4 regions of the Kitasatospora sp. NPDC057595 genome follow, and region 4 is predicted to be linked to each of the others. Evidence: riboswitches for the same ligand, from Rfam matches in the RefSeq annotation. Region 4 holds a riboswitch; each other region holds the start of a gene.

Region 1 (7,539 bases), on a different contig from region 4:
CCTGTTAGCCCCACACCATCCCGAAGGGCCCGGAGCGATTCCGCTCCGGGCCCTTCGGCGTTCCCCGGCCCCCGGCCGGCGCCGCTCAGGGGCGGGGCCAGCCGCGCAGACCGGCGGTCAGCACGGTGATCATGCGCTCCTGGGTCTCCCCGAGGTCCTCGGCGAGCTGGAAGGCACCGCCGGTCGACAGCGCGGCGAAGCCGTGGGCCAGCGAGCGGAAGGTGCGGGCGGCGTGGATCGCCTCGGAGCCCTCCAGCCCGTACGCGCGCAGCACCGCGACGATCACCCCGACCAGCCGGCCCGCCGCCGCGACCAGGTCGGCGTCCGGCTGCGGCGCCTGCGGCAGGGCGGCGTAGCGGTGCGGGTGCTCGGTGGCGTACGCGTGGTACGACCGCAGGACGGCGGCGACCGCGGCGTCCCCGCTGCGGCCGAGCGCGGCCTCGGCGAGCCGGTCGGCCAGCTCCGCGGTCACCCGGACGGCCACCAGCCGGCGCAGTTCGGCCAGGCCGCCGCTGACGTGCTTGTACAGCGAGGGGGTGGCGACCCCGGCCCGGGCGGCCACGGCGGCCAGGGTGAGGGCCTCGGGGCCCTGCTCGTCGATGAGGGCGATGGCGTGGCCGACGACCTGCTCGGGGGTCAGTCCGACTCGGGGCACAGCGGTTCTCCTAGCGGGGGGCGGGACGGCCGGTGGCGCTCAGGCCAGGTCGGCGAGGAAGGGCAGCAGGGCGTCGGCGGTCGCCCGCGGGTGGTCGGCCATCGGGTAGTGGCCCGCGCCCTCGATCATCACCTTCCGCGCGTTCAGCGCGGCGGCCTGCCGGTCGGCGACCAGCTCCGGCTTCGAGAAGTCGGGGTCCTTCGAGCCCATCACCACCAGCGCCGGGCAGCGCACGGCGGCGGTCCAGCCGGTCGGCGCCGAGTCGCCGCGCACGTAGCCGCGGGTGGCGGTCCGGCGGCCCGGGGTGCGCATCGCGGCGACCAGCCCGGCCACGTACTCCTCGTGGTCGGCCGGCTTGGGGCCCGGGTAGGCGGCCTTGCGGTGGTAGAGGCCCCAGAACGCGGGCGAGCGCACCAGCAGTGCGCCCATCGCGCCGACCACCAGGCGCTGCAGCGCGCCCGGCGGCACGTTCTCGACGAAGGCGTCGATCAGGACGACGCCGGCGACCCGCCCGGGGGCGTCCCCGGCCGCCTTGACGACGCTGGCTCCGGTGTAGGAGTTGCCCGCCAGCACGGCCCGGTCGACGCCCAGGTGGTCCAGCAGGGCGAGGACGTCACCGGCTATCGAGGCGGGGGAGTAGTCGTCCCAGAGGATCGAGGACTCGCCGAAGCCGCGCAGGTCCATGGTGATCACCCGGCGGCCGGCGGCGGCCAGCAGCGGGCGCAGGTGGCGGTAGGCGGCCCGGCTGTCGAGCATCCCGGGGAGCAGGACGACCGGGACGCCCTCGCCGTGCTCGGTGTCGTCGAAGGCGATCCGGCCGCCGGGCAGGTCGAGGTGGTGGGTGACGGGGGCGAGGGTGCCGTTCATGGGGAGCCTCCTGGGGCGGGATCGTCGGCGAGGCGCCGATGGCCATAAAGCTAAGGCTAATAGCCTTAGCCGTCAAGCTATCGGTCGTTCTCCGTGTGACCGGCCCCGCCGGTGGAGACCGGTCAGACGCCTTCCACCTTGAACGGGTCGTGCTCGGTCAGCAGCTTGTCCAGCCGCGCCTGGTCGACCCGGGTCACCAGCTCGGAGGTCTCCTGCCGGTCCCGGACCACCTTGGAGAGGGTGAACGTCGAGGTGATCGTGTAGAGCAGGCCGAGGGCGAGGAACGCCCGGGTCCACGGCTCCACCGGGAGGAAGGCGATCCCGACGCCGAGGGTGGTGCCGGAGAGGGCGAAGGACAGCACGGCCTGGATGTAGTACGCAGGCGTGGTGCGGGACTGCATCGGTGCGCTCATGGCGTCAGGATGGCCGCGCGGAGCCCGGCCGCACATGAGTAGGCGTACTCAAGTGAGGGGCCGTTCGTTGACGTCCTGACACGTTCGGTAGTGTCAGTTGTCATCAAACGTCCCAAATCGCCCACCGGACCGCGTGGTGTCCGGTCCGTATCGGTCGTCACCAACGGATGGCTTGGAATCGGGGGCCTCTCGGATTAACGTTTGATAACGCAGCGCGGTCGCAACGCCGTACCCAGACGGCACCGTGCGCCGTCGCCTAATCCCACCGGCCGGCCTTCGGGCAGGCCAGGGAGCCGGGGAACCACGTTCCTTGGGGTGAATCGGCCGGGCCCAGGCCCAGCCGTAGGAGACCTTCCTGCTCCGAACCCGTCAGCTAACCCGGTAGGCGCGAAGGAAGGAAAGGAGCGCGCCTCCGTGGCGTCGACGCACACCCCGGCACATCCGTCCGGTTCCTCGGCCGGTACCCAGCTGCTCGACCACCCCGGCCCGTTCACCGGGCAGGGCCCGTTCGGCGGCCCCGCCGACGAGACCGCTCCGCCGGCCGCCGAGACCAGCCGGCACCGGATGCCCCGGCAGGGCCGCGGCACCGCTCCGCTGCTCGGCGTCACCGCCGTCGCCGCCACCCTGGGCGCCACCGGCTTCGCCTCCGCCACCCCGGCCGCCGCTCCCGCCGTCGAGACGCCCGACGAACTGCCGGTCGCGCTCTCCGCCGACCCCGGCCTCGCGCTCGCCGCCCGCATCCAGCAGCAGGCCGACAGCCAGCGCACCGCGGCCGAGGAGAGCGCCCGCGTCCAGGCCGCCCAGGAGGCCGAGGCCAAGCGCGCCGCCCAGGTCGCCCAGCAGGAGGAGGCCAGGCGGGCCGCCGAGGAGGCCGAGAAGGCCAAGCTCGCCGCCATCAAGCTGCCGGTGCGGGACTACAACCTCTCGGCCCACTACGGCCAGAGCGCCCGCTACTGGGCCCACCTGCACACCGGCCTGGACTTCGCCGCCGACACCGGCACCCCGGTCTACGCGGTCGGCCAGGGCACCATCACCTCAGCCGGCTGGGCGGGCGCCTACGGCTACCGGATCGTCGAGACCCTGCCCGACGGCACCGAGATCTGGTACTGCCACCTCTCCTCGATCATCAAGGGCTCGGGCAAGGTCGTCCCCGGCCAGCAGATCGGCAAGGTCGGCGCGACCGGCAACGTCACCGGCCCGCACCTGCACGTCGAGGTCCGCCCCGGTGGCGGCGCCCCCGTCGACCCGGAGAGCTGGTTCGAGCAGCGCGGCGTCACCCCCTGACGCCGCCCCGGACACCCTGAGCACCCCGCCCCGCCGGACGTGATCCGGCGGGGCGGGGCGCTGTCGGGGATCGGATCAGCAGGTGACGGGCGCGGTGACGGTCGCGGTCGCCCCGTAGCCCCAGGTGGTGGTCGTGAGGGTGGCCGTGACGGTGGAGCCGCACGGCGCGGTGGCCGCCAGGTAGCCGAAGCCGCGCCCGCCGGGCGGGAGGATGCCGCTCCCGGTGTCGGTGCCGAGCGAGGCGCCGCCGACGACGCCGAGGGTCAGGGTGTACGAGGCGGACTGCGCGGTCCAGTCGGAACGGGTCGGCGAAGTGTAGCCGCCGGCCGTCACGCCGGTGCCGTCGATCGTGACGCAGACCTGGCTCCGGAGTGCACCGACGGGGCCGTCGGCACAGGTGGTGGTCGCGGTGGTCGTGGTGCCCGCCGTCGTGCCGGTGGTCTGCGCGGTGGCCTGGGCGGCACCCGCGAAACCGAGCGAGGACAGCGCGGTACCGGCCGCCAGGACCGCGACGAAACGCTTCATCAGGGTTTCTCTCCTTCGAAAACGGTGGCAGGAGGAGCAGTGGAGCGCGTGTGATATGTCACGCTTCACATGGCGGATGATTCCACCGCACCCGATCCATCACTCCTGACCGGCCCCGAATCCCTTGAGGAGTACCGGAATTGACCGCTCGGTGGCTCGAATCCACGGCCGTGCCCTGCCGCCGCTACTCCGCCTCGGGCCCCTCGTACCCCTCCGGCCCCTCGTGGTCCCCGTGCTCCTCGTATCCCTCGTACTCCTCGTATCCTTCGGGGTCCTCCGCCGGCTCCAGCCCGGCCAGGTAGGCGTCGATCTCCGCCTGCCCCGGCTCCGGCGCCAGCTCCGGGAACTCCTCCACGAGCAGCCGCGGCAGCCCCGGCACCGTCCACCCGCCGGCCAGCTCCAGCGCCACCTCGACCGCGGCCTCCTCGAACGCCCCGAAGTCCCCGGCCAGCTCCTCCGGCATCGGCCGGCCCAGCGCCGTCAGCTCCGCCAGGTTCCGGTAGCTGCGCTGCATCAGCCCCTGCTCCAGCAGCCGTCGCGCGCCGTCGGTGGCCATCCCGACCGCCAGCGCCCGGGCCCCGCCGTCCCAGCCCCCGTCGTCCACCGGGTCCAGCAGCCCGTCCGCCTCCAGCGCCGCGAAGGCCGCCGACCGCTCCTGCGGCGCCAGCTCCCGGAACCCCTCCAGCCAGGCCCGCACCGCCGGCTCGTCGCCGGTGTCCACCCCGTCCGCGCGCAGCAGCAGCGTGTACAGCCGGGGCCAGGTCACCAGGTCCGCCCGGCGCAGCAGCCCGGCCGCCACCTCGCCCTGCCACTCGGCCTCGGCGTGCAGCCGCTCCTGCCGCTTGGCGTTCAGCCGCTTCGCCGCCCGCTGGTGGTCGACCAGCAGCCGCACCGCCGCGCCGTACGCCAGCGGGTCCTGCCCCGGCTCCGGCTGGACGTACAGGTACAGCCGCTCGTACAGCAGGTGCTCCACCGCGGCGGAGGTCAGTTCGGGCCAGCCGTCGTGCATCCTGCCCCCGCCCAGCTCCAGCAGCGCCAGCACCGCCCGCAGCGGGGCCTCGGCGACCGGCCGGTGGCCCGCCGCCTCCGCCCAGGCGAGCAGTTCGGCGGCCTTGGTGCGCGGGGCGAGCCGCAGGTCTTCGTCTTCCATAACCACGAACCGTAACCGCTGGTCGGGGGTAGGGTCGGGAGCCATGGTCCCCGTCCGACTCACCGGTCCCCGGCTGGCCGTCCGCGAGTTCCACCACACCCCGGAGGACGTGGACGCGCTGCACGCGGTGTTCGGCGACCCGGAGGCCACCCGTTACCTCCCCTTCGCGCCGTGGGATCCGGAGACCTGCGCCGACCAGGTCGCCCAGTTCGTGGAGGAGGCGGAGAAGGAGCACCGGGAGGTCTACCGGCTGGCCGTCACCCGGCTCGCCGACGCCGACGACCCGGCCCGCGCCGTCCCGATCGGCAACGCCGCGCTCGGCCTCGTCCCCCACCACGCCGCCCACCTCGGCTACGCCCTGCGCCGTGACGTCTGGGGGCTCGGTTACGCGGGCGAGCTGGTCGGCCTGCTGCGCGGCCTCGCCTTCGGCCCGCTCGGCCTGCACCGGCTGGAGGCCCGGGTGGACGTCGACAACGCCGCCTCGATCCGGGTACTGACCAGGGCGGGCTTCCGGCTGGAGGGCCGGGTCCGGCACGACTACCGCCGCCGGGACGGCTGGCGCGACGCCTACCAGTACGCGCTCCTCGCCGACGACGAGCCGGTGACCGGGGGATAACCCCACCCCCGGTTCGCCGGGGAGCCGGATGTTCCGCCGCCGCGCGCTCTGACAGGCTCGGGGAGTCAGCAGGACAGACCCCACGAGCCCGAACCGAGACCGACCCGAGGGACCGAGAGCCGGCCATGAGCACCCACAGCATGCAGCGCGACGAGTACGACGCGTACGACGGCCGTGACGGCGGCGACCGCCGCACCGTCGCCCGCCGCATCGAGGAGCCGCCGTACGCCTGGCGGGCCCCGTTCACCTCCTACTTCTACCGCGAGATCGGCTACACGCTGACCGGCCTGCCGCTGGCGGTCGTCGGCTTCGCCGTCGCCGTCGCGCTGTTCTCGCTCGGCCTCGGCACCGTCGTCACCGTGCTCGGCCTGCCGGTGCTGGCCGCGCTGACCGCCACCGCCCGCGGCTTCGGCGGGCTGGAGCGGGCCCGGGTGCGCGGCCTGCTCGCGCTGGACGTGCCCGCCCCGGCGCCGGTCCGCGCCGTCCGGCCGGGCGCCTGGGGCGCGATCACCGCCCGCATCGCGGACGCGGCCGGCTGGAAGGCCGTGCTCCACCAGGTGGTGATGCTGCCGTGGGCGATCCTCAGCATGGCGGTGTCGCTGGTCTTCCTCTGCGTCGGCTGGACGCTCGCGCTCTACCCCGTCTACCACTGGGTGTTCCCGCGCTACGTCGACTGGCCCGGCTACCGGCTCTTCGACTTCACCGGCGACGACGGCGTCCGGCACGAGTACTACATCGAGTCGCCGCTGCAGATCGCCGGAGTCTGCCTGGTCGGCATGCTGTTCGTCTTCCTGACCCCGCAGCTGGTGCGCGGCCTGACCAACGTCAACCGCTTCGCCGCCCGCGGCCTGCTCGGCCGCTGACCCACCCGCCCCCGGCCCCGCACCCGACGCCCGCCCCCGGCCCCGCACCCGACGCCCGCCCCCGGCCCCGCACCCGACGCCCGCACCCGACGCCCGCACCCGACGCCCGCGCCCGGCCCCGCGCCCCGCCCGGACGGCTCCGGGTGCGGGCGTCGACGGCCCGTGGTCGGATGGCGGCGATGGCCGACCGGACCGCCCGCGCCCCGGCCGCGGTCCCGTCCGCACCCCTGGTGACCTCCCGCCCGCTGGACGAGTACTGCGGCCTCTTCGGCCTCACCCGCGCCCGGATCGCCGCCCTGCCGGGCCCGCTGCTGGACTGCCCCGGCGGCGCTGCCGCCCTGGTCGCCGAGGCCCGCCCGCTCGGCTGCCGGGTGATCGCCGCCGACCCGGTGTACGCCCGGCCGGCCGACGAGATCACCGCCCGCGCCCTGGCCGCCCGGGCCGCGATGGCCGCCGCGATGGCGGCCCGCCCGGACCTCTACCCGGCCCGCCGGCACCGTCGGCCCGAGCACTACCTGCGCGGCTGGGACCGGGCCCGCCGGCTCTTCGCCGCCGACCGCGCCGCCCACCCCGGCCAGTACGTCGCGGCCGAGCTGCCCCGGCTCCCCTTCGCGGACGGTACCTTCGCCCTCACCCTGAGCGGCTACCTGGTCTTCGCCTACCCCGAGCTGTTCGGACCGGAGCGGCAGCTGGCCGCGCTGCTCGAACTGGTCCGGGTCACCGCCCCCGGCGGCGAGGTCCGGGTCCACCCGCTGTACGACGGCGAGGGGCGCCGCACCGCCGGGCTGGACGCCGCCCGCCATGCGCTCGGCGAGCGCCGGATCGCCAGCGAGATCCGGGTGGTGCCACCCGTCGACCGGGGCGGCCGGGCCCAGCGGGTGCTGGTGCTGCACCGGGTCGCCCCCCGGGTAATGGTCACCTGATAGGTTCACCCCTATACTGAACGGCCATGACCGAAATGATGATCAAGCCGGCCGAGGCCTCGGACGCCGACCGGCTCACCGCCCTGATCCAGGACTGCTCCGCCTACCGGGGCGCCTACGCGCCGATGATCGCCGGCTACCGGGTGACGCCCGAGTACCTGGCCCGGCACGAGGTCCACCTCGCGGTCCGCGCCGCCGACGACCACCTGCTCGGCTTCTACGCGCTGATCACCGACCCCGCCG
Region 2 (7,539 bases), on a different contig from region 4:
GTGGATCCGTAGACGTAGGGCGAACCGATCATCCGCACCGCGGCGGCCAGCGCGGCGGCGCCGCGTTCGGAGGCGGGCGGGGTGCTGCCGAGGTCCAGCCGGTCGGTGCCGCGGGTGACGCGCTGCTCGGCGTCCCGGGCGTCCTGGGCGGCGAGCCGGGCGCGCTCGGCGGTGCCGAGGCTGTTGAGCAGCCGCTGCGCCGTGGCGAGCCGCTGCTGGATCTGCTGCTTGCTCTCGGCCAGCGCCTTGCGGGTCTGCTCCAGCTCGGCGAGCTTGGCGGTGGCCTCGGCCCGGCGCTGGTCGAGCACCCGCTGACGGCCCACCACCTCGTGCAGGGTCTCGTTCTGCCGCTCGGCGGCCTGGTCGAGGGTGCGGGCCCGGGAGAGGTAGCCCTCCGGGTCGGTGGAGAGCATCAGCTGGACGGTCCGGGTCATCCCGCCGCCGCGGTACTCGGCGCCCGCCACGGTGGCGAGGTCGCCGCGCAGCCGGTTGAGCTCGTCCTGGGCGACGGCGATCTGCTGCTGCAGCGTCCCGGTCTCGTTCTGGAGCTTCTGCTGGGCCTCCTGGGCGGCGTTGAACCGCTCCGAGGCCTGCTCGGCCTCGTCGTAGAGCTGCTCCACCTGGGCCTTGACGTCCTTGCGGTCGGCCGGGCCGTCCGGCGAGCCGGGCGCGGCCTGGGCACAGCCGGCGGTCGCCACGCCGAGCGCGGTGGTGGCCGCCGCGGTGAACACCAGCGCCCGGGCGAGCGCGTGCGCACCTGACAGCGGGGAACGGCGGTGCACGGCCATGCGACGTCGGCTCCGATCCTGGGCCCGGCCCGCCGCCGCGCCGGGACGGGCGGCGGTCGAAGCGGGCGTCCGGTGGCAGACGTTAGCGAGTCCGGGCAACCGATTCCAAACCCCTCCGAACCCGAATATTCGGACACTTATCGGACGTCAGATCGGTTCGCGGACCGAGCGCCCCGTCGGGCCGGGGAACGCCGCGGGCCCGGTCCCCCGCATGGGGGACCGGGCCCGACGGAGCCTGCCGACCGTGGGTCAGAGGCGCACGATGGTGTTGACCGGCATGTTGGAGGCCGACTCGTAGCGGACCGACGCGCCCGGCTTCGGGGCGTGGATGACCTGGCCGCCGCCCACGTAGATGCCCACGTGGTGGCGGTCGCCGTAGAAGATCACCAGGTCGCCGGGCTGGGCCTTGGAGATGTCCGACCCGATCTGGGTACCGGCGGTGGCCTGCGCCTGCGAGGTGCGCGGCAGCGACACGCCCGCCTGGGCGTACGCCCAGCCGGTGAGGCCCGAGCAGTCGAAGGAGTTGGGGCCGGTGGCGCCGTAGACGTACGGCGAGCCGAGCTTGCTCTCGGCGGCGGCGATCGCGGCGGCGGCGCGCGAGCCGTTGGCGGCGGGCGCGGCCGGCTTGGTGGCCTCGGCGGCCGGGGCCGACGCGGTCGAGGAGCTCGACGAGCCGGAGGAGCTCGACGAGCCCGAGGACGGCGCGCTCAGGTTGCTGCGGTTGTTGTCCCGGGAGGCGCGCTCGGCGTCGGCCTTCTCCTTGGCGGCCTTGGCGGCCTCGGCCTTGGCGGCGTCCGCCTTCGCCTTGGCCTCGGCGGCGGCCTTCTCCTCGGCCGCGCGGATGGCCTGACGCTCCTGCTCGGTGAGCGTGTTGAGCAGGTCCTGGGCCTTCTGCAGCTTGCCCTGGACCTCCTCCTTGGAGGACTTCAGCTGCTGGGTGGTGGCCTCCAGCTCGCCGAGCTTGGCCTGGGTCTCGGTGCGGTCCTGGTCGAGCCTGCGCTGCTGCTCCTGGAGCTCCTTCAGCGCGCCGGACTGGGTGGAGCCGGCCTGGTTCAGGGCGTCGGCCTGGCTGAGGAAGTTGTCCGGGCTGGCGGAGAGCATCAGCTGGACGGTCTGCGAGATGCCGCCCGTGCGGTACTGCTCGCCGGCGATCTCGGAGAGACCACCCTGCGCCTCGATCACCGAGGCCTGCTGACGGGCCACCTTGTCCTGCAGCTCGGCGACCTGCTTCTGCAGCTCCTGCTGCTTGGCCTGGGCGCCGTTGTACTTCTCGGTGGCGACCTCGGCCTGCTCGTTGAGCTGGTCGACCTGCTCCTTGACCTGATCCTTGGTCGGCGTCGGGTCGGCGTGGGCGCCGGACTGCGCGGAGAGGGCGACGGCAGCGGCGGCCACCCCGGTCAGGATCGAGACACGGGCGCGGCCGGCGGGCTTGGGACGACGATGGGACGCCACGAAGGCGGACTCCTTCTTCCTCATCCGCCTACCGGGTGAGCTGACGGGTTCGGGCGGAAGCGTGCCCTACGACGCCTCACCCGCCGCTCGCGCGGCCGGCCTGGCGCCGATTCACCCCGGAGGAACGTGGTTCCCCGGCTCCGCTCCACAGCGGGCCCCCGACTACTGGGTCCTCACTCGAACGGGCGACCCGAAGGCCCCGTCCCACTGCTTCGCGAACTCGGCGGCGAACCCCGCCGCCACCCAGGCTGGGTGATCGACTGTGCGTGGTTCGAGTCACGACCCTAGTAACAGATCCGTGATCCGTTCAAATCCTTGTCAGAAAAAAGCCGGAAGAATGCCCAAGTTCTTTTGTGAATATGACCGACCGTGACCAACCATCCACGTCCGGCTGATCATTTTCCGTCAGACGGTCGAACGGGCGGGCGAAACGCCAACGCCACCCCCGTGCGGAGGTGGCGCTGATCACAGGAGCCCTCGGCGGGCCGCCCGGGCGTGTCGTGCCGGTCCGTCAGACCCGGCGGATCGTGTTGATCGGCATGGCGTCGGCCTTCATCACCTTCACCACGTCACCGGTGTGCGGCGCGTGCACCACCATGCCGTTGCCGATGTACATGCCGACGTGGCTGCGGTCGCTGCGGTAGATGATCAGGTCGCCCGGCTGGGCCTCGGCCAGCGACGGCACCCGGGTGCCGTAGTTGCCCTGGGCCTGCGAGGTGCGCGGCAGCGAGACGCCGGCCTTCCCGTACGCCCAGACCATCAGACCGGAGCAGTCGAAGGTGCTCGGGCCGGTGGCGCCCCAGACGTACGGCGAGCCCTGCTTGCCCATCGCGTTGGAGACCGCGGCGCCGGCCATGCCGCTGGCCTGCGGCAGGCTGCCCAGGTCGGTGCGCTCGTTGCCGCGCGAGGCGCGGTCGGCCTGCTGCTGCGCCGCCTTCAGCGCGGCGCGGTCGGCGGCGCTCAGCGAGTTCAGCAGGTCCTGGGCTTCCTTGAGCTTCTTGTTGACCTCGGCCTTGGACTGGTTCAGGTCCTTGGTGGTGGTGTCCAGCGAGGCCAGTACGGCGGCCGCCTCGGTCTTCTGCTGGTCGAGCCGGCGCTGCTGGTCCTGCAGGCCCTTGAGCGCCTCGGCCTGGCTGGAGCTGGCCTGCTGCACGCTGGAGGCCTTGTCCAGGTAGCCGGACGGGTCCGAGGAGAGCATCAGCTGGACGGACGGGTCGATGCCGCCGGTGCGGTACTGCTCGCCCGCCACCTCGGACAGCCCGGCCTGGAGCTGGGTCATCTGCTCCTGGCCGCGGGCCACCTGGTCCTGCAGCTGGTCGGCCTGCTTGCGCAGCTGGTCGGCGCGCTCCTTGGCGCCGTTGTACCGCTCGGTGGCCTGCTCGGCCTCCTCCTGCAGCTGGTCGATCTGCGCCTTGACGTCGTCCTTCTTGGGCGACGGGCTGGGCGCGGCGTGGGCGGCGACCTGGGCGGAGAGAGCGACCGCGGTCGCAGCGGCAGCGGTGAGCACGGAGACCCGCGCGCGGCTCGGCTGCTTGGGACGGCGGTGGGAGGCCAAAGGGACCGGCTCCTTCTTCCAATGGCCTCACCCGAAGGGGTGAGAATCCGGAAAATAGGTTTGACGCCAGACCCTAGTGAAGATCCACGCTTCGCGCCACTCCCCCGATCGCGTGAACCCGCGCCGCCGATCTGACTTCACAGAACTCGCACACCATCGCCATCACGGCGCTGACCAGCCGTCATACCGACCGGCTCGCAGCCGGGAGCGGTTACGGCCTGGCCAACCGGTTCAGCAGCAGCACCGATGCGACGGGGCGCGCGCCGGCCTTCCGCACGCCCTCCGCGACCTCCCGGTCGGTGGAGACCACCACCACCGGGCGCCCCTGCGGCTCCGCCCGGACCAGTCGGCGGATCAGCTCGTCCGCCGTCTCCCCGGTCCGGCTGAACCGCACCCGCACCCCGCGCGGCGGCGCCATGATCACCGGCACGTCCAGGTCCTGGCCGTCGAACACGCAGGTGACCTCCGCCTGGGTGCGCTGCGCCAGCATCGCCAGCCCGCCCAGCAGCCGGATCCGCTGCTGCTCCAGCGGCAGCGTCGGATAGCCCGTCTTGGTCACGTTGTAGCCGTCCACCACCAGATGGACCTGCGGGATCGCCAGCAGCTGGTCCAGCAGCGCCGGATCGTCCTCGGCCAGGCCGCGCCGCGCCACGTCGTGCGGCGAGGCCGAGCCCGGCTCCACCGCCTCCACCAGGTCCGCCGGGCGGATCTGGGACACCGGCAGCGCCAGCTCCCGCTGGAGCCCCTGCGCCGACTGCAGCACGGTGTCCAGCAGCAGCCGCAGCCGCATGTCCTCGACGCTGCGCCCCTCGCGGGCCGACCGGCGCCCCTGCTCCGCGACGTTCTCCAGCTCCGTGACCCGGTGCCGCAGCCGGCGTGCCTCGCTCTCCGCCGTGTTCCGCTCGGCCGCCGCCTGCGCCCTGACCGCCTCCAGCTCGGCGGCCACCTTGCGGGTCTCCGCCTGCGCCCTCCGGGTGTCGCTCTCCAGCGACCGCAGCCGGCGGCGCAGCGAGTCCGCCTCCCGGCGGACGTCCTCCGACTCGGCCCGCTGCCGGTCCAGGTCGGCGCGCGCCGCCGAGCGCACCTCGGCCAGCTCGGCCTGCAGCTTCTCCACCAGCCGCGCCGCCTCGGCCGCCGCGCCCTCGGCGCCCGCCCGCTCGGCCTCCTCGCCGGCCTCGGCCACCAGCCGGCTCCATCCGGCGGAGCGCACCAGGTAGGCGGCCGCCGCGACGTCCATCGGGTCCGCGGCGCCCGGCACGGTGCCCGACTCCAGGGCCCTGACCAGGTCCGGCTGGCCCAGCCGCAGCCGCTCCGCTATCCGCGACCGGAAGGCCGGCTCCGCCTCCAGCGCCGCCGCCAGCGCGGTCGCCGCGTACTTGGCCCGGCGCGCGGGGGTGAACTTGGCGTACTGGCGCAGCGACTGGGGCAGTTCCGCGAGCGGCAGCCCGCCGAGCGCGTCGGAGGCGAGGCCCACCACGCGCCGGCGCACGCCCTCGGGCAGCGGCCGGTCCAGGGTCTCGGCGCCGCCCGTCGCGCTGCCCGGGACGTCCCGGTCCGACCCGTCGACGGCTGCCGCCGGCTCGTCACCGCCGCCCGACTCCTCGCCGGCGGCCGCCTCGGCCGGGGCGTCGGTGCCGGAGGGGGCGGCCCCTGCCGCGTCCGGCGTCCGCGCGTCCGCAGCGGGCTGCCGCCCCTGCGGCCCGCCGGGCTCCTTCGCTGCGTCCACCACGTCCTCGGCTCCGATCCTGGTCCAGCGGGGTACGGCCCCCGGCCGCCGTCCCCGTCACACTCCGTGCGTTCTCTCTGTATTGTCCCGTGCGGCGGTCGGCCATGCCCCGCACCGCCCGCCGCACGGATCAGGCGATCAGGCCTGCTCGGAGCCCTCGGCGCCGTCGGCCGCGCCCGGGCGGGCGACCAGTTCGACCTGGTCCACCGCGTTGCACCAGCGGCAGCGCACCGACTCGACGGTCTCGCTGAGCACCTGGGTCTCCTCGATCTTCGACTCGCCGGCCAGGTCGAAGTGGAGGAACTCGGTCACCCGGGCGGTCCGGGTCACGTCGAAGCGGGTCAGGTTGCCGCAGAGCGTGCAGCGCCAGCGCGTCTCGGCGGTCAGGGCGGGGACGGTCATCGGGGGTCCTCTCGGGTGGTCCCTGGGTGGGCTCAGGCGCTCCCCCCGGAGCCCCGGCGTCGGCGGCGGGAGGCGGGATTGCCCGCCCCAAGCCTATTGCCTGGGGCAACCTTCACGGCCACCGGCCGACCGGCCCGCGGCGGGTAGCCCACCTGCCGTAACCGCGCGGTGCCCGCCGCGTGCCGGAGGGATGCTGGGGCCCATGGCCCTCCCGGTCCTCCCCGACCGCACCGGCGTGCGCCGCGGCCGGCCGGCCGCCGCCGCACCGGCCGTCTGCTACGCGCTGATCGCGCTCAACACCGCGGTCTTCCTGCTCGGACCGGCGGCCGGGCTCAACCCGCTCTACGGCCACGGCCGGACCCGGGTCTGCGCGGAGCAGCGCTACGAGCAGCGCTGGGGGGCCGTCCCCGCCGAACTGCTGACCGGTCGCCCGCTGACCGCCGGCCAGCTCGCCGAGGCCCCCGACCCGGTGCCCGGCTGCCCGGCCGCGCCCACCCCGGGCAAGCACCCGGCGCTCTCCGTGCTCAGCGCGCTCTTCCTGCACGGCGGCTGGCTGCACCTGCTGGGCAACCTGCTCTTCCTGCACGTCTTCGGCCCCACCGTGGAGCGGCGGCTGGGTCGCCCCCGGTTCCTCCTCTTCTATCTGGCGTCCGGTGCGCTGACCACCTACGGCTTCGCGCTGGCCGAGGCGCACTCGCCGGACGCGACCCGGGTGCTGATCGGCGCCTCCGGGGCGATCTCCGCCGTGCTCGGCGCCTACCTGCGCTTCCACCCGCGGGCCCGGGTCACCACGCTCGTCCCGCTGCTGCTCTTCCTCCCGCTGCGCTTCCCGGCCTGGCTGGTGCTCGGGCTCTGGTTCGCCCTCCAGTGGTGGTCGGTGCATTCCGCCGGGCCCGGTGTGGCGTACGTGGTGCACGTGATCGGTTTCGCGGCCGGGTTCCTCTACGCCTGCACCCTGACCGGGCGCCGGCCCCGGGCCACCCGCCCCCGCGACGGTGCCGCCGCCGCCCGATACGCTGGCGGCACCTCACAAAGGAGTACGCCACCGTGATCACCGCCATCGTCCTGATCAAGACCAGCGTCGACCGCATCCCGGAGATCGCCGAGGCGATCGCCGCCATCGAGGGCGTCAGCGAGGTCTACTCCGTGACCGGTGGCTACGACCTGGTCGCGATGGTGCGGGTGGGCCGGCACGACGACCTCGCCGAGGTGATCCCCGGCCGGCTCAACAAGGTCCCGGGCGTCGCCCACACCGAGACCCAGATCGCCTTCCGCACCTACTCCCAGCACGACCTGGAAGCGGCCTTCTCGATCGGTCTGGACGAGTAGCGCCGTCGGCGGGGCCTCAGCCCTCCCGGCGGGTGTCCGCGACGCAGCGGCCGCCCTCGTTGCGGTAGGTCCAGGCCGCGCCGTCCGTGACCAGCTCGCGGACGGCGGTCAGGAACCGGTCCACGTGCTCGTCCGGGGTGCCCGCGCCGAAGCTCACCCGGATCGCGTTCAGGCTGCGCTCGCCGGGCAGCGAGGGCTCCGGCGCGCCGCACTCCGAGGGCGCGGCCTCCTCGTCGCCGAGCAGCGTGCGGACCAGCGGGTGGGCGCAGAACAGGCCGTCGCGCACC
Region 3 (7,539 bases), on a different contig from region 4:
CCCGGCCCCGGAGCCCCAGGGGGGGGCTGCCGGGGCCGGGGCGGTAAGTCCCACGCCTGCTCAGCGGGCGATACTCCAGGCGATTCCGTCCAGGATGTCGTGCTCGCTGACGACCACCTCGGCGGCGCCGGTGCGCTCCATGATCTCCAGCAGCTCCAGCGCGCCCGCCGCGATCACGTCCACCCGGCCCGGGTGCATCGACGGGATCGCCGCCCGCTCCGCGTGGGTGGCGTGCAGCAGCCGGTCGGCGATCTCGGCGACCCGCTCGCGGGAGATCCGGGAGTGGTGGATCGCCTCCGAGTCGTACCGGGGCAGGTCCTGGGCGATCGCCGAGATGGTGGTGACCGTGCCGGCCAGGCCGACCAGGGTGGCCGCGCCGGTCAGCGGGACGACCTCCTCGGCCCGGTCCAGCTCGGACCGGACGTGTGCCCGGGCCTCGGCGACCTGCTCGTCCGACGGCAGCTCGGCGCCGCCGAAGTGCCGCTCGGTCAGCCGGACGCACCCGATGTCCACCGAGCGCGCCGCCCGGACGTCCTCGGCCCCGAGCACGAACTCGGTCGAGCCGCCACCCAGGTCGAAGACCAGGTAGGGGGCGGGGAACTGACCGCCGGTGAGCTCCTTGGTGGCGCCGGTGAAGGACAGGTGCGCCTCCTCCTCGCCGCTCACCACCTCGGGCTCCACGCCCAGGGCCGCCCGCACGCCGTCGACGTACTCGGCGCTGTTCTCGGCGTCCCGGGATGCGCTGGTGGCGACGAAGCGGATCCGCTCGGGGCCCACCCCGAAGCCGGAGATCACCTCGGCGTACTCCCGGCAGGCGGCGAAGGTGCGCTCCAGCGCGTCCGGGTGCAGCCGCCCGGTGCGGTCCACGCCCTGGCCCAGCCGGTTGATGATCATCCGCCGGTCGAGGTCGGTGATCTCCCCGGTCCGCGGGTCCAGGTCGGCGACCAGCAGCCGGATCGAGTTGGTCCCGCAGTCGATCGCCGCCACCCGGGTGGTGCTCATGCGCCGGCCTCCCCCGCCTCGTCCGCCTCGTCCGACTCCTGCGCGGCCCGCTTGGCGGCGCGATCGGCGGTCTTCTGCTCCTTGGCCGCGATCACGGCCGCGTGGTCCTGCTCCTTGGCCCGGTTGCGGGCCACCCGCTCACCGGCCTCGGCGACCTCGGCGGCGGAGACGCAGGGGCCCTTGGCCCACCAGTCCTCCAGCATGCCGAGCGCCTCGTCGCCGAGCGGGTTGACGCCCTCGCCGGCCGCCAGCGAGTGGCCGACCAGCACGTGCAGGCACTTGACCCGGTCCGGCATGCCGCCGGCGCTCGGGAAGCCCTCCAGCACCTCGATGGCGTCCCGGCGGGCGATGTAGTCCTCGTGCGCCTTCTGGTACGCCGCGGCCAGCTCGGGGTCCTCGGCGAGCCGGGCGCTCTGCTCCTTCATCACGCCGTCCGCCTCCAGGGTGCCGATCAGCGAGGCGGCCTTGGGGCAGGTCAGGTAGTACAGCGTCGGGAACGGCGTGCCGTCCGGCAGCCGGGGGGCCGTCTCCACGACGTCCGGGTTGCCGCACGGGCAGCGGTGGGCCACGCCGCGCAGACCGCGCGGGACCCGGCCGAGCTGCGCGGCGATCGCCGCGACGTCCTCGTCGGAGACGGTGGGGTGGTTCTCAGTGGTCATGGGAGGAGCTGTCTCCAGCGGGGGCGGGGGCGGGTGGTGAGGGAGGGGCGGGCTGCCCCGGGGTGGCGGGGGCCACCGGCGCGGGAGCGGCCAGGGGTGCGGCGGCGGCGTCCACGGAGTCCCAGACGCTGGCGTACCAGGGCCGGGCCGCCTCGGCCGGACCGGCCGCCGGGCCCGCCGCGGGCGCCGGAGCGCCCAGCGCGGACCCGGCCGCGTCCCGGGCCGCCGGGTCCACCGCGATGTACGGGGTCTCCCCCGGCATCGCGTAGTGCAGCCGGGTGCGGGCCTGCGCCTTGACGTACTCCGGGTCCTGCCAGCGGGCCTTCTCCCGGCGCAGCTGCTCGACCTGCTGCCGGGCGTGCTCGGCCCGGGCGCGCTGCGCCGAGATCTCCGAACGCTGCGAGATGAACTGCCGCGTCGGGTAGGCGAGGATCGCCACCAGGGAGCAGAGCACCAGGACGAGGACGGTCGCCCGGCTCGTGAACCGAGGCCGGGCCGCCAAGCCCGGGATCCTCCAGCCTGCCATCTGCGGTGTCCCCTCCTGGTCGCGACGGTGCCCCGCCGTCCACCCTACGGGGTGAACGGCGGGGCACCGGTCAGGCGTGCGCTACCTGGCGTCCCGGCGATACCGGCCGGGCGCCGTCGGTCGGGCTCAGCCCTCGTGCTTGAACCGCGGGAACGCGCCGCGGCCGGCGTACTCGGCGGCGTCGTCGAGGATCTCCTCGATGCGCAGCAGCTGGTTGTACTTGGCGACGCGCTCGGAGCGGGCCGGGGCGCCGGTCTTGATCTGGCCGCAGTTGGTGGCGACGGCCAGGTCGGCGATGGTGACGTCCTCGGTCTCGCCGGAGCGGTGCGACATCATGCAGCGGTAGCCGTTGCGCTGGGCCAGCTCGACGGCGTCCAGGGTCTCGGTCAGCGAGCCGATCTGGTTGACCTTCACCAGCAGCGCGTTGGCGGTGCCGGTCTCGATGCCGCGGGCCAGGCGGGCCGGGTTGGTGACGAACAGGTCGTCGCCGACCAGCTGGACCTTGTCGCCCAGCTTCTCGGTCATGGCCTTCCAGCCGTCCCAGTCCGACTCGTCCAGCGGGTCCTCGATGGAGACCAGCGGGTAGGCGGCGACCAGGCCGGCGTAGTACTCGATGAGCTCGGCGGAGGAGAGCGCCTTGCCCTCGAACTGGTAGGCGCCGTCCTCGTAGAACTCGGAGGAGGCGACGTCCAGGGCCAGCGCGACGTCCTTGCCCGGCACGTAGCCGGCCTTCTGGATGGCCTCGACGATGAGGTCCAGGGCCTCGCGGTTGGAGTCCAGGTTGGGGGCGAAGCCGCCCTCGTCGCCCAGGCCGGTCGACAGACCGCGCTCCTTCAGCACGCCCTTGAGGGTGTGGTAGACCTCGACGCCCCAGCGGACGGCCTCGGAGAAGGACTCCGCGCCGATCGGGGCGATCATGAACTCCTGGATGTCGACGTTGGAGTCCGCGTGCGAGCCGCCGTTGAGGATGTTCATCATCGGGACCGGCAGGACGTGCGCGTTCGGGCCGCCCAGGTAGCGGAACAGCGGCAGATCGCTGGCCTCGGAGGCGGCGTGCGCGACGGCCAGCGAGACGCCCAGGATGGCGTTGGCGCCGAGCGAGGACTTGTCCGGGGTGGCGTCCAGGTCGAGCATGGCCTGGTCGATCAGGCGCTGCTCGGTGGCGTCGTAGCCGACCAGCTCGGGGCCGATCTGCTCGATGACGGCCAGGACGGCCTTCTCCACGCCCTTGCCGAAGTAGCGGTTCTTGTCACCGTCGCGGAGCTCCAGCGCCTCGAAGGCGCCGGTGGAAGCACCCGACGGGACGGCGGCACGGCCGGTGCTGCCGTCGTCGAGGCCGACCTCGACCTCGACCGTGGGGTTGCCGCGCGAGTCGAGAATCTCACGAGCGACGACGACATCGATGGACGGCACGAGGCATCTCCTAGCGGAAGCAGGTTCGGCTGACGGTGGGGTGCAGTCGGCCGGACGATTGCGGAGTCGTTACGACCAGAGCCTAACCGCACGGGCTGTCCGGGCCACGTCGACCTCGGTTCCGTCTCAGCGTGTGGCCGTGCTACCCACCGGTAGTTCACCTGGTTGCCCGACCTGCGGGGGCCGGATGCGGACGAAGGGGACCGATCGGCCCCCTCCGCCCGTCCGTGGGATCGGACCGGCCGTCAGCCGAGGGTCAGGACCTGGCCCGGGACGATCAGGTTCGGGTCGCCGCCGACGGTGCCGCGGTTGCCGTCGTACAGCGCCTGCCAGCCGCCGGAGACGCCCTGGGCGGTGGCGATCCCGGCGAGCGTGTCGCCGGAGCGGACGGTGTAGCCCTGGCCGGCCGGCTGCTGCTGGGCGGCGGGGGCGCTCTGGACGGGCTGGGCGGCCGGCTGGCCGGCGTACTGCTGGTAGACGCTCTGGTGGCTGGTCCAGTACCAGGCGCCGTTGTTCTGGTACCAGTACACCTTGGCGTCGGCGTCCCAGCCGGCCTTGCCGGAGAAGGCCGGCGCCTGCGGGGCCTGCTGCTGGGTCTGCTGCGGGGCCTGCTGGGTCTGCTGGGCGCTCTGCGGCGCGTACTGCCGGGCCTGCGGCTTGGCGGCCTGCTGCTGCGGCTGGGCCTGCGGGGTGGCGGCCGGCTTCGGGGCGGCGGGCTTCGGGGTCTGCTGCTGGGCCTGCGGCTTCGGGGCGGCCGGCTTGGCGTCCGTCGAGGTGTCGACCGCCGCCGGGGCGCCGCCCTTGGTCAGGCCCGCCTTCTGGGAGCAGACCGGCCAGGCGCCCGGGCCCTGCGAGGCGAGGACCTTCTCGGCGACCGAGATCTGCTGCCCCTTCGAGGCCTGGTTGGCCTGCGGCGCGTAGGCGGTGCCGCCGTACGCCTTCCAGGTGCTGGGGGTGAACTGGAGGCCGCCGTAGAAGCCGTTGCCGGTGTTGATGCTCCAGTTGCCGCCGCTCTCGCACTGGGCGACCGCGTCCCAGGTGGAGGCCGGGGCGGCGGAGGCACCGGTGGCGCTCAGGATCGGCATCGCCAGCCCGACGCCGGCGACACCGGCGACGGCGATGGCCTTCTCGGCCTGGGTACGGCGACGGTGACGACCGGTTCCAACGAACAGCATGAAGAGGTCCCTCTCCGCACGCCTGCGAGGTGAGCTGTCGGGTTCGGACCGGGAGGTGGCCCGGCCGCGCGGAGGCGGCTTCACCCCTAGCCGTGGGAGACGGCGCAAAACCTGGGTCCCCCGCCCCTGCCCAGGGTTCTGGTCGGTTTCCCGTGGTGCGGCGGGCAGGACTCGGCGTTCCGCGCACGGGGCTCGCAGCTGCGAACTCCACGGAGAGTAGACAGATCTTCAGAGCAATCACAAGCTCATATCGCAGATATCACATGGACATCACGTCATGTGATTGATTGCCTACCAACCGAGGCGGTATGTCCGGATTGAGGGTGGTTCAGACTCCCTGAAAGTGGGCAACGGAGAGCCCCCGTCAGCGTGTTGTGCCGGCTCGTCAGCTTCCCGAGCCGACCTCCGGAACCGCTCCGAGCTGCGCATTCTCCGGCGTGAATTCCACCGGAAGCTCACGGAGTCCACGCATGATCAGACCGCCGCGCCAGCGCAGGTCGTCGGGGTCGGCGGCCAGCCGCAGGTCCGGCAGCCGGGTCAGCAGGGTGGCCAGCGCGGCCCGCCCCTCCAGCCGCGCCAGCGGCGCGCCGATGCAGTAGTGGATGCCGTGCCCGAAGCCCAGGTGCGGGTTGTCCGCGCGGGCCAGGTCCAGGGTGTTCTCGTGGGCGAACCGCGCCGGGTCCCGGTCCGCCGCCGCGAGCACCACCAGCACCGGGTCGCCGACCGGGATCTCCACCCCGCCGATGGTCAGCGGACTGGTCGCGAACCGCCAGGTGGCCAGCTCCACCGGCCCGTCGTAGCGCAGGAGCTCCTCGATCCCGGTCTCCAGCAGCGCGCTCTCGCCACGCCCCACGGACTCCTGGAGCAGGGCCCGCTGGCCCGGGTTGCGCAGCAGCGCGTACACGCCGTTGCCGATCAGGTTGACCGTCGTCTCGAAGCCGGCGAACAGCAGGATGAAGGCCATCGCCGCGGCCTCGTTCTCGGTCAGGTGCTCGCCGTGGTCGCTGGCCCGGATCAGCCCCGAGATCAGGTCGTCGCCGAGGTCGGCCCGCTTGCGGTGGATCAGCTCCGCCAGGTACGCCCGCATCCGCTTCACCGCGCGCCCCACCCCGCCGCGGCCGCCGCCGCCGTGGCCCGGCTTGGTGTGTCGCAGCATCATCCCGGCCCAGTCCCGGAAGTCGTCCTGGTCCTCGGCCGGCACCCCGAGCAGGTCGCAGATCGCGTAGATGGGGAGCGGGAAGGCGAACTCGTGGATGAGGTCGGCCGAGCCGCGCGCCGCGAAGCCGTCGATCAGCCGGTCGGTCAGCTGCTGCACCCGCGGTTCGAAGGCCGCCACCCGGCGCGGCGTGAACGCCTTGGACACCAGCCGGCGCAGCCGGGTGTGGTCCGGCGGGTCGATGTTCAGCAGGTGCGTCATCAGATCGGCCTGGCGCTCGCCCGGGATGCCGACCCGGCCGGTGCGGTGGGCCTGCTCGCTGTGGTGCACCGGGTTCTTGGAGAGCCGGCTGTCCGCGAGCGCCTGCCGGGCGTCCGCGTACCGCGTGACCAGCCATGCCTCGACCCCGCTCGGCAGGGTGGTCCGGTGCACCGGCTCGTGCTCGCGCAGCCACGCGTACGCGGGGTACGGATCGGCGGCGAACTCCCAGGTGAACAGGGGCGGACGGGCGGAGGCGGGCTGAGCTGGCATGGCTCGACGGTATCCCGGGCGTGTCCCGGCGACCGCACGGCGTGCACACGGGCGCTCGGGGCACCGGGCGAAGCCCTTCCGCGTGGCAGGCGTGAGCCTGGTCACCTGAGGGGTAATTCCTGTTGCGGAGGGTCAGGACCTGCCTACGATCCTCCGCAAGATGTCCGTGGGCGACGGTGCGGAGCCGCCCACAGGGAGGAGCAAGGCCATGCGGGTCACCGGTTCGGTCGTCGTGATCACCGTCCTCGACGGCGGGTCGGGGGCGGACCTCGCCCGCCGCCTCACCGCGGCGGGCGCCGCCGGCGTGCTGATCGCCGACCAGCGGGTCGGGGTCGCCGAGGACCTCGCCACCGAACTCGACCGGCCGCGCTGCCCGGTCGTCGGCGTCTGCGGCGACGTCCGCCGCCCCAGTGACGTCGCCGCGCTGGTCGACACCGCCGAGAAGCACCTGGGCCCGATCGACCTGTTCTGCGTGGCCGGGCCGGACGGCGAGCGGATCGTCTCCCTCTCCGACCTGCCCGACCACCTCGACCTGGAGCGGCTCGCCGAACTCGTCGCCCTGGTCGGCGAGGCGATCGGCGAGGTCGTCGTCCCGGCGCAGCGCCGCCCGGTGGAGGACGTCGCCGCCGTCTGAGAAAGTGTTGGGTAATCGGGTGATCACTCGTTCTTGAGGTCGTCGGCGAGGCGGCGGGCTGCTTCGGTCTCGATGGGGCCGCGTGGTTCGATCTCCTCGCCGGCGAGGCGGGCGGCCATGAGCCGGATCATGGCGACCTTGATCATCGCTTCGGCGTGCGCGGTCTTGCGCTCGTAGTCCCGTGCCAACCGTCTGCACCGTCCCAGCCAGGAGAATGTCCGCTCGACCACCCACCTGCGGGGCAGCACCTGGAAGCCTTTCACATCCGCGTTGCGCGGCACCGCGACGATCTCCAGGCCCTCGCGCCCGGCAGCCCACCCCACCAGCCCCGCGTCGACCACGTTGACGTAGCCGCCGTCGACCCAGACCAGCCCGACCTGCGGAAACTCCTCCCGAACCCCGGTGAGGACCAGCTTCGCGCCGGCCCGGTCCTGCACCGACGC
Region 4 (7,539 bases):
CCCCGCTCGACGCCCCGCTCACCGTCGCCGCCGCCCGCGAACAGGACGGCCTCGCCGTCGTGCTCGACCTCACCGACATCGCCCCGGTGGCCGTCCGCGACCGGGTCCGCGGCCGCCTCACCCTGGCCGGCCGGCTCCACCTCGCCCACCTCGCCGACGACGGCCTCAGCGTCCACCTCCGCCTGGACGTCGCCCACGCGGTGCTCTCCACCCCGTACGGCACCACCGCGATCACCGGCGCCGACCTCGCGGCCGCCACCCCCGACCCGCTCGCCCGCTTCGAGGCCGGCCTGCTCACCCACCTGGCCGACGGCCACCGGGACGCCCTCGACCTGCTCGCCCGGCTGGTCGACCCGGCACTGCTCGCCGCAGGGCCCGCCGTCCGCCCGCTCGCGCTCGACCGGTACGGCCTGGTGCTGCGCCTGGACCACCCGCACGGTCACCGCGACGTCCGCCTGGTCTTCCCCGAACCCGCCCGCGACGCCGACGAGTTCGGCCACCGGGTGCACCAACTGGTGACCGCCGCCGAACAGGTGCTCCCCATCCGCCGCCGCTGAGGCACCGACGTCCGAGCCGGCATCCACTGACGCATCGTCACATCACCACCGGTGCCGCGTCGTCGGAGCGCTCCGCCGCGTCCGCCAGGACGATCCGCCCCATCCGGGCGTACCGGTCGGGACGGCGGGCGCGCATCCACAGCGCCAGCCCGATCCCGCCCAGGAAGGTGCCGATCACCAGGAACGGGATCAGCCGGAACAGCAGCGTGCCGGCGGCCGCACCGGCGGCGGCGTCCCGGTTGACCACCAGCAGGACCACCACCCCCGCCATCGCCACCCCGCCGACCAGCGGCGCCACCAGCGTCCGGAACCAGTGCCCGGTCCCCGGATGACGGCCCAGCACGTGGAAGTAGCCGACCACCGCGAACGAGCAGAGCGTCTGCACGATCAGGATCGCCATCGTCCCGAGCAGCGCCAGCAGGGTGTACAGATGCGCGTACGGGTCCATCCCGGCCACCAGGAACCCGGCCACCAACGCCGCCGCGATCACCGACTGGACCAGCGAGGCGACGTGCGGCGAGCCGTGCCGGGGGTGGGTGCGCCCGAGCGCCCGGTGGATGAACCCCTCGCGCCCGATCGCGTACAGGTACCGGGCCGCGCACTGGTGGAAGGCCATCGCGCAGGCGAAGGAGCCGCTCACCACCAGCCACCGGAAGACCGTGACCGCCCAGCCGCCGAGGTGCGCGCCGAGCGGGTCGAAGAACAGGCTGTTGCCGTCCTTGCCGGGGACCAGGCCGCCCGCGACGTCCACCGCGTGCCGCACGCCGTTGCCGGAGACGATCGTCCAGGACACCAGGACGTAGAGGAGACCGACCCCGACCACCGAGATCAGCGTCGCCCTGGGCACCACCCGCCCGGGGTCGCGGGACTCCTCCCCGTACATCGCGGTGGACTCGAAGCCGACCCACGAGCAGAACGCGAAGAACAGGCCCAGCCCGGCACCCCCGGTCCCCGTGCCGTGCACACCGCGGAAGGCGTTCAGCGGATCGAGCGCCTCCCCGACGATCCCGTCCGGTCCGCCGCCGGTGAACAGCACCGCCAGCGCGACGGCGCCCAGCACGGCGATCTCCAGCACCAGCGCCACCCCGAGCACCCGGGCGGTCAGGTGCAGGTCGAACCAGGCCATCACCGCGATCACCAGCAGCCCCAGCGCCGCGTACCAGCCCCAGGGCAGTTCCACCCCCAGTTGCGCGGCGACCAGCCCGCGCAGCGCGTACGCGAAGAAGCCGATCACCGCCGCCTCGAAGACGATGTACGCGAGCACCGCCAGCAGCCCCGAGGCCATCCCGACGACCCGGCCGAGTCCGTGCGAGATGTAGCCGTAGAACGCCCCGGCGGCGGTGATGTGACGGGCCATCGCCACGTAGCCGACCGAGAAGACGGTGAGCACCAGGGTCGCGAGGACGTACGCGGCGGGCGCGCCGGCGCCGTTGCCCTGGCCGACGACGATCGGGAGGTTGCCGGTCATCGCGGTGATCGGCGCGGCCGTGGCGACCGCCATGAACACCACGCCCGCCAGGCCGACCGAGTCGGCCTTCAGCCGCTCCACCCCCGGGTCCCCGACCGCGTTCCCGACCGCGTCCCCGCGCTGGATGGCCATCCGGCCCCCTTCACCCGCCGTGCCCGTGCCGCCCGCCGGACCGGTCGGGCGATGCCAACCCGACAGCATCGGGGCGCGGCGCACCGGCCCGCAACACAGGGTGAACCGGCGTCACCAGCACCGGGTTGACGCCCTGTTCGACCACCGCCCGCCCCGTTCGACCGAACCCGGGCCGAACCCGGGCCGGACGCCGAACCACGACCGACGAGGCCCGCCGGTCCACAACGGCGGCCGGCCCGGCCCGCGAGAGAGGTCTCGCGAGCCGGGCCGGCCGGACGGGCGTGTCCCGCGCCCGTCGGTCCGCTTGAGGTGCGGCGATCACCCGGTCGAGCGGTCACCCGACATGACCATTCCGGGAGAGTCGTTTCGCCCCGCACCCAGCGGTGGCGGGTGTGATCCGACCCTGGGGTCAGATCGAGACGCCGTGCGCCCGCAGGTAGGCGATCGGGTCGATGTCCGAGCCGTACTCCGAGCCGGTGCGGATCTCGAAGTGCAGGTGCGGGCCGGTCACGTTGCCGGTGGCACCGGAGAGGCCGATCTGCTGGCCGACGGTGACGGTCTGGCCGATCTTGACGCCGATCGAGGACAGGTGCGCGTACTGGGCGTACTTGCCGTCGGCGAGCTTGATCTCGACCTCGTTGCCGTAGGCGCCGCCGTTGCCGGCCTTCACCACGGTGCCGTTGGCGACGGCGCGCAGCGGGGTGCCGGTGGAGGCGACGAAGTCGGCACCGGTGTGGTGACCGGAGGACCACATCGAGCCGGCCACGCCGTAGGCGGTGCCGAGCTTCGGGTTGGCCACCGGGGAGGTGTAGCCGGAAGTGGCGGCGACGACCGGGGTCGCGACCACCGGGGCGGTGAGCGGCTGGACGGCGGGCTTGCCGACCGGGACGGCCGGGGTGGTGGCCGGGGCGGCCGGCTTGGTGGCCGGAGCAGCCGGCTTGGTGGCCGGGGCGGCGTGCTTCGCGGCCGGAGCGGCCGACTTGGCGGCCGGGGCGGTGTGCTTCACGGCCGGCTTGGTGGCCGGAGCCGCCTTGGTGCCGAGCGCGAGCTTCTGGCCCGGGAAGATGAGGTTCGGGTTGGCGCCGACGACCGAGCGGTTGTGCTCGTACAGCGCCTGCCAGCCACCGTCGACGTGCTTCGCGGCGGCGATCTTCGACAGGGTGTCCCCGCCGACGACCTTGTAGCTCTCCTCGACCGGGGCGGCCGGGGTGCTCTCAGCAGCCGGGGCGGCAGCCTGGGCGGCCGGAGCGGCGGGCTTCGCGGCCGGGACCTCGTGGGCCTGGGCGGTGACGGTGGTCACCAGCGGGAGGGCGAAGGCGGCACCGGTGACGGCGGTGGCGATGCCGATGCGAGCGGCGCGGGGCAGGGCGATACGACGAGCCTGTGCGGGCATGCGAAAGGTCCTCTCCGACGCCTGCGAGGTGAGCTGTCGGGTTCGGGCTGGAGTTGCCCGGCCGCCGATAAAGGCGGCTTCACCCCAAGCCGGACCGCGGGAAATACCGGTCCGGCGACTTACCTGTGGGTCCCCCGCTCCTGCCGTACAGAGTTCGTTGCGTACCACCGGGCAGCGGCAGGACTAGGCGTTCCACCCGGTGGCCACCCGGGCTGACGCCGGGCGGTCGCTGAACTAAAACTCATCCGTTCGGGTGAAGCAATGTCGATCTACGCGACCCGGGACCAAAGTCCGCATTGCCGTGACGCTCCGCTCGGAATGCATGCACAGTACGCACACAATCCATTGACGGTGCGCATGTGATCCGCAACCCTGCGCCCATATGAAAACCAGTACGTATGCGATCACTCACGGAGCGGCCACCACCCGACACACCCCCGGTGACCCTTGTCACGTGGGCCCCACGGGACGCACCATGGGCCGTGGCCACCTCCGAGGCCGGCACCCTGCGGTTGGGCACCGCGCAGGGTCGCTGGGTAGTTCTGGCAACGGTGCTCGGCTCCAGCATGGCGATGCTCGACGGGACCGTCGTGAACGTCGCACTGCCCCGGATCGGCGCCGATCTCGGCGCCCAACTCGACGCCCTGCAATGGACGCTCAACGCCTATCTGCTCACCCTGGCGGGCCTGATCCTGCTCGGCGGCGCACTGGGCGACCGCTACGGACGGCGCCGGATCTTCCTGCTCGGCGTGGTCTGGTTCGCCGCCGCCTCCGCGGCCTGCGCCGCCGCACCGAACATCCAGGTGCTGATCATCGCGCGCGCCGTGCAGGGAATCGGCGGCGCACTGCTCACCCCCGGCTCGCTGGCGATGCTCCAGGCGGTCTTCCACCCGGACGACCGTTCGGCGGCCGTCGGCCTCTGGTCGGGGTTCGGCGGGGTGTCGGCGGCGGTCGGCCCGCTGCTCGGCGGCTGGCTGGTGGACGGCCCCGGCTGGCGGTGGATCTTCCTGCTGAACCTGCCGCTGGCGGCACTGGTGGTGGCGGTGTCCGCCCGGCACGTGCCGGAGAGCCGGGACGAGTCCGCGACCGGCCGATTCGACGTGCTCGGCGCGGTGCTGGCCGCCCTGGCGCTGGGCGCCGTCACCTACGCGCTGACCGCCGCCGGGAAGGGGCTGTCCCCCGTGGTCTGGGTCACCGGGGCGGCGGGCCTGCTGCTCGGATACGCCTTCATCGCCGTCGAGCGCCGCACCCCGGAGCCGATGCTACCGCTCGGCCTGTTCTCCTCGCGGTTGTTCACCGCCGTGAACCTGGTCACCCTCGCCGTCTACGCGGCGTTCAGCGGCGTCTTCTTCCTGCTCGTGGTGCAGCTGCAGATCGTCTCCGGCTTCTCCCCGCTGGTCTCCGGGCTGGCCCTGGTGCCGATCACCGTCATCATGCTGGTGCTGTCCGCCCGGGCCGGCCGGCTGGGCAAGCGGATCGGCCCCCGGCTGCCGCTCACCGTCGGCCCGATGCTCTGCGCGGTGGGCGTGCTGCTGATGCTGCGGATCGGTCCCGGCGCCTCGTACTGGACGGACGTGCTGCCCGCCGTCTCGGTGATGGGCTTCGGCATGGTGCTGCTGGTCGCACCGCTGACCGCCACCGTGCTGGCGGCGGTGGACGTGCGGCACGCGGGCATCGCCAGCGGGGTCAACAACGCCGCCGCCCGGGCGGCCGGCCTGCTGGCGGTCGCCGCGCTGCCCGCGCTGGCCGGCCTCAGCGGGGACGCCTACCGGGTGCCGCACGCCGTCGACTCAGCCTTCCGCACCGCGATGCTGATCTGTGCCGGGCTGCTGGTGGCCGGCGGGCTGACCGCGCTGCTCGCCGTCCACGGCAATGTGCTGGCCCCGGCGGACGAGCGCCCGGTGGCCGAACCGGACTGCCGCTACACCTGCCCCACCAACGGCCCGCCGCTCGACCCGGGGCACCCGGCCGCCGTCCCGGCCGAGCGCGGCGAGGGCCCCGCCGCCTCCTCGGCGACGGGACCCTGAGAAGAGCGCAGACGATCCGTCAGAGGATGTCGCCCGGCGCGTACTTGGCGGCCTCCGGGTACGCGGCCGCGACGGCCTCGATCCGGCGGACGACCTCGGCGACCTGCGCGCCGGCCGCACCGGTGAAGGACAGCCGGTCGGCCAGCAGCGCGTCCAGCGCGGCCCGGTCCAGCGGGATCCGCTCGTCGTTCGCCAGCCGGTCCAGCAGCTCGTTCTCCCGGGCGCCGGCCCGCATCGCGAGCGCCGAAGCGACGGCGTGCTCCTTGATGACCTCGTGCCCGGTCTCCCGGCCGACGCCCGCGCGCACCGCGCCCATCAGCACCTTGGTGGTGGCCAGGAACGGCAGGTAGCGGTCCAGCTCGGCCTCGATCACGGCCGGGAAGGCGCCGAACTCGTCGAGGACGGTCAGGAAGGTCTCCAGCAGGCCGTCGAAGGCGAAGAAGGCGTCCGGCAGCGCGACCCGGCGGACCACCGAGCAGGAGACGTCACCCTCGTTCCACTGGTCGCCGGCCAGCTCGCCGGTCATCGACGCGTAGCCGCGCAGGATCACGGCCAGGCCGTTGACACGCTCGCAGGAGCGGGTGTTCATCTTGTGCGGCATCGCCGAGGAGCCGACCTGGCCCTCCTTGAAGCCCTCGGTCACCAGCTCGTGGCCGGCCATCAGGCGGATGGTCTTGGCCAGGCTGGACGGCGCGGCGGCCAGCTGGACGAGGGCGGTCAGCACCTCGAAGTCCAGCGAGCGCGGGTAGACCTGGCCCACGCTGGTGAGCACGTTGTCGAAGCCGAGGTGCGCGGCGACCCGGCGCTCCAGCTCGGCGAGCTTGTCGGTGTCGCCGCCGAGCAGGTCGAGCATGTCCTGGGCGGTGCCCACCGGGCCCTTGATCCCGCGCAGCGGGTAGCGGGCGATCAGCTCCTCCAGACGGCGGAAGGCGACCAGCAGCTCGTCCGCGATCGACGCGAAGCGCTTGCCCAGGGTGGTGGCCTGCGCGGCCACGTTGTGCGAGCGGCCGGCCATGACCAGCTCGGCGTGCTCGGCGGAGATCCGGCCCAGCCGGACCAGCACGGCGACGGTGCGGTCGCGCACGTGCTCCAGCGACTGCCGGATCTGCAGCTGCTCGACGTTCTCGGTCAGGTCCCGGGAGGTCATCCCCTTGTGGATCTGCTCGTGGCCGGCGAGGTCGCTGAACTCCTCGATCCGGGCCTTGACGTCGTGCCGGGTGACCCGCTCGCGGGCGGCGATGGAGGCGAGGTCGACCTGGTCGATCACCCGCTCGTAGTCGGCGACGGCGGTGGCGGGCACCTCGACACCGAGGTCCTGCTGGGCCTTCAGGACGGCGAGCCAGAGGTGGCGCTCAAGCACCACCTTGTGCTCGGGGGACCACAGCTGGGCCAGGGTCGCCGAGGCGTACCGGGAGGCCAGGACATTGGGGATCTGGGGCTTCGCGCTCACGCTTCGCAAGCCTAACAGCCGAGGTCAGCCGGAACGGCCCGGGCTCGGGTAGGCTGGGGCACTTGAGCCACCGTCAAATAGAGCCTCATGAACTCCTCACCGCAAGGATACCACACCCATGAACGGATCTCCAGCGGTTCCCCCTCGTCCGGCCGGAACGGACGCCCTCCTCGCCGAGGCGCTGCGCACCGAACAGGCCCGACTGACCGGCCTCTACGCCCATCTGGACGCCGCCCGCGAGCGCGCCCGCCGGGCCCTCGCGGCGGCCGGCCGCGACGCCGGCCCGGGCGGCACCCACCAGGCCCGGCTGGAGCGCGAGCTGCGTGCCGCCGGGGCCGCCGGCCGGGCCGCCCGGCTGGAGGCCGTCGAGCACGGCCTGTGCTTCGGCCGCCTGGACCACCGCGACGGCACCGTCCGCCACATCGGCCGGATCGGCCTCACCGACGAGCTGGACGAGACCTACGAGCCCGTGCTGGTCGACTGGCGCGCCCCCGCCGCCCGCCCGTTCTACA

The links. A riboswitch is a leader RNA that binds a small molecule or an ion and turns the genes downstream of it on or off. The one in region 4 is predicted to bind cyclic di-AMP.
Region 1: linked by a shared signal. The riboswitch ahead of ACFU9E_RS33455 (M23 family metallopeptidase) and the one ahead of ACFU9E_RS25025 (peptidoglycan DD-metalloendopeptidase family protein) in region 4 are both predicted to bind cyclic di-AMP.
Region 2: linked by a shared signal. The riboswitch ahead of ACFU9E_RS22475 (NlpC/P60 family protein) and the one ahead of ACFU9E_RS25025 (peptidoglycan DD-metalloendopeptidase family protein) in region 4 are both predicted to bind cyclic di-AMP.
Region 3: linked by a shared signal. The riboswitch ahead of ACFU9E_RS02040 (transglycosylase family protein) and the one ahead of ACFU9E_RS25025 (peptidoglycan DD-metalloendopeptidase family protein) in region 4 are both predicted to bind cyclic di-AMP.

Annotation. Positions count from the first base shown of each region.
Region 1 is NZ_JBHVGL010000035.1:20,309-27,847, reverse strand. It holds tRNA gene ACFU9E_RS33475 (tRNA-Ile) at 1-13, shown strand, start outside; gene ACFU9E_RS33470 (TetR/AcrR family transcriptional regulator) at 86-655, opposite strand; gene ACFU9E_RS33465 (alpha/beta fold hydrolase) at 695-1,522, opposite strand; gene ACFU9E_RS33460 (YiaA/YiaB family inner membrane protein) at 1,645-1,935, opposite strand; cyclic di-AMP (ydaO/yuaA leader) riboswitch at 2,179-2,337, shown strand; gene ACFU9E_RS33455 (M23 family metallopeptidase) at 2,350-3,219, shown strand; gene ACFU9E_RS33450 (hypothetical protein) at 3,295-3,744, opposite strand; gene ACFU9E_RS33445 (hypothetical protein) at 3,929-4,894, opposite strand; gene ACFU9E_RS33440 (GNAT family N-acetyltransferase) at 4,938-5,510, shown strand; gene ACFU9E_RS33435 (sensor domain-containing protein) at 5,636-6,373, shown strand; gene ACFU9E_RS33430 (hypothetical protein) at 6,553-7,296, shown strand; gene ACFU9E_RS33425 (GNAT family N-acetyltransferase) at 7,323-7,539, shown strand, end outside.
Region 2 is NZ_JBHVGL010000015.1:36,952-44,490, forward strand. It holds gene ACFU9E_RS22470 (NlpC/P60 family protein) at 1-788, opposite strand, end outside; gene ACFU9E_RS22475 (NlpC/P60 family protein) at 1,038-2,240, opposite strand; cyclic di-AMP (ydaO/yuaA leader) riboswitch at 2,251-2,407, opposite strand; gene ACFU9E_RS22480 (NlpC/P60 family protein) at 2,752-3,795, opposite strand; gene ACFU9E_RS22485 (NYN domain-containing protein) at 4,007-5,524, opposite strand; gene ACFU9E_RS22490 (hypothetical protein) at 5,660-5,923, opposite strand; gene ACFU9E_RS22495 (rhomboid family intramembrane serine protease) at 6,126-6,974, shown strand; gene ACFU9E_RS22500 (Lrp/AsnC ligand binding domain-containing protein) at 6,971-7,252, shown strand; gene ACFU9E_RS22505 (aminotransferase class V-fold PLP-dependent enzyme) at 7,269-7,539, opposite strand, start outside.
Region 3 is NZ_JBHVGL010000001.1:465,557-473,095, reverse strand. It holds gene ACFU9E_RS02060 (exopolyphosphatase) at 61-1,002, opposite strand; partial or broken gene ACFU9E_RS02055 (DUF501 domain-containing protein) at 1,152-1,679, opposite strand; gene ACFU9E_RS02050 (septum formation initiator family protein) at 1,651-2,163, opposite strand; gene eno (phosphopyruvate hydratase) at 2,314-3,600, opposite strand; gene ACFU9E_RS02040 (transglycosylase family protein) at 3,846-4,775, opposite strand; cyclic di-AMP (ydaO/yuaA leader) riboswitch at 4,781-4,929, opposite strand; gene ACFU9E_RS02035 (cytochrome P450) at 5,161-6,462, opposite strand; gene ACFU9E_RS02030 (SDR family NAD(P)-dependent oxidoreductase) at 6,671-7,096, shown strand; gene ACFU9E_RS02025 (IS5 family transposase) at 7,120-7,539, opposite strand, start outside.
Region 4 is NZ_JBHVGL010000018.1:34,561-42,099, reverse strand. It holds gene ACFU9E_RS25035 (DUF2470 domain-containing protein) at 1-557, shown strand, start outside; gene ACFU9E_RS25030 (APC family permease) at 595-2,157, opposite strand; gene ACFU9E_RS25025 (peptidoglycan DD-metalloendopeptidase family protein) at 2,567-3,550, opposite strand; cyclic di-AMP (ydaO/yuaA leader) riboswitch at 3,554-3,720, opposite strand; gene ACFU9E_RS25020 (MFS transporter) at 3,949-5,577, shown strand; gene purB (adenylosuccinate lyase) at 5,597-7,027, opposite strand; gene ACFU9E_RS25010 (HelD family protein) at 7,146-7,539, shown strand, end outside.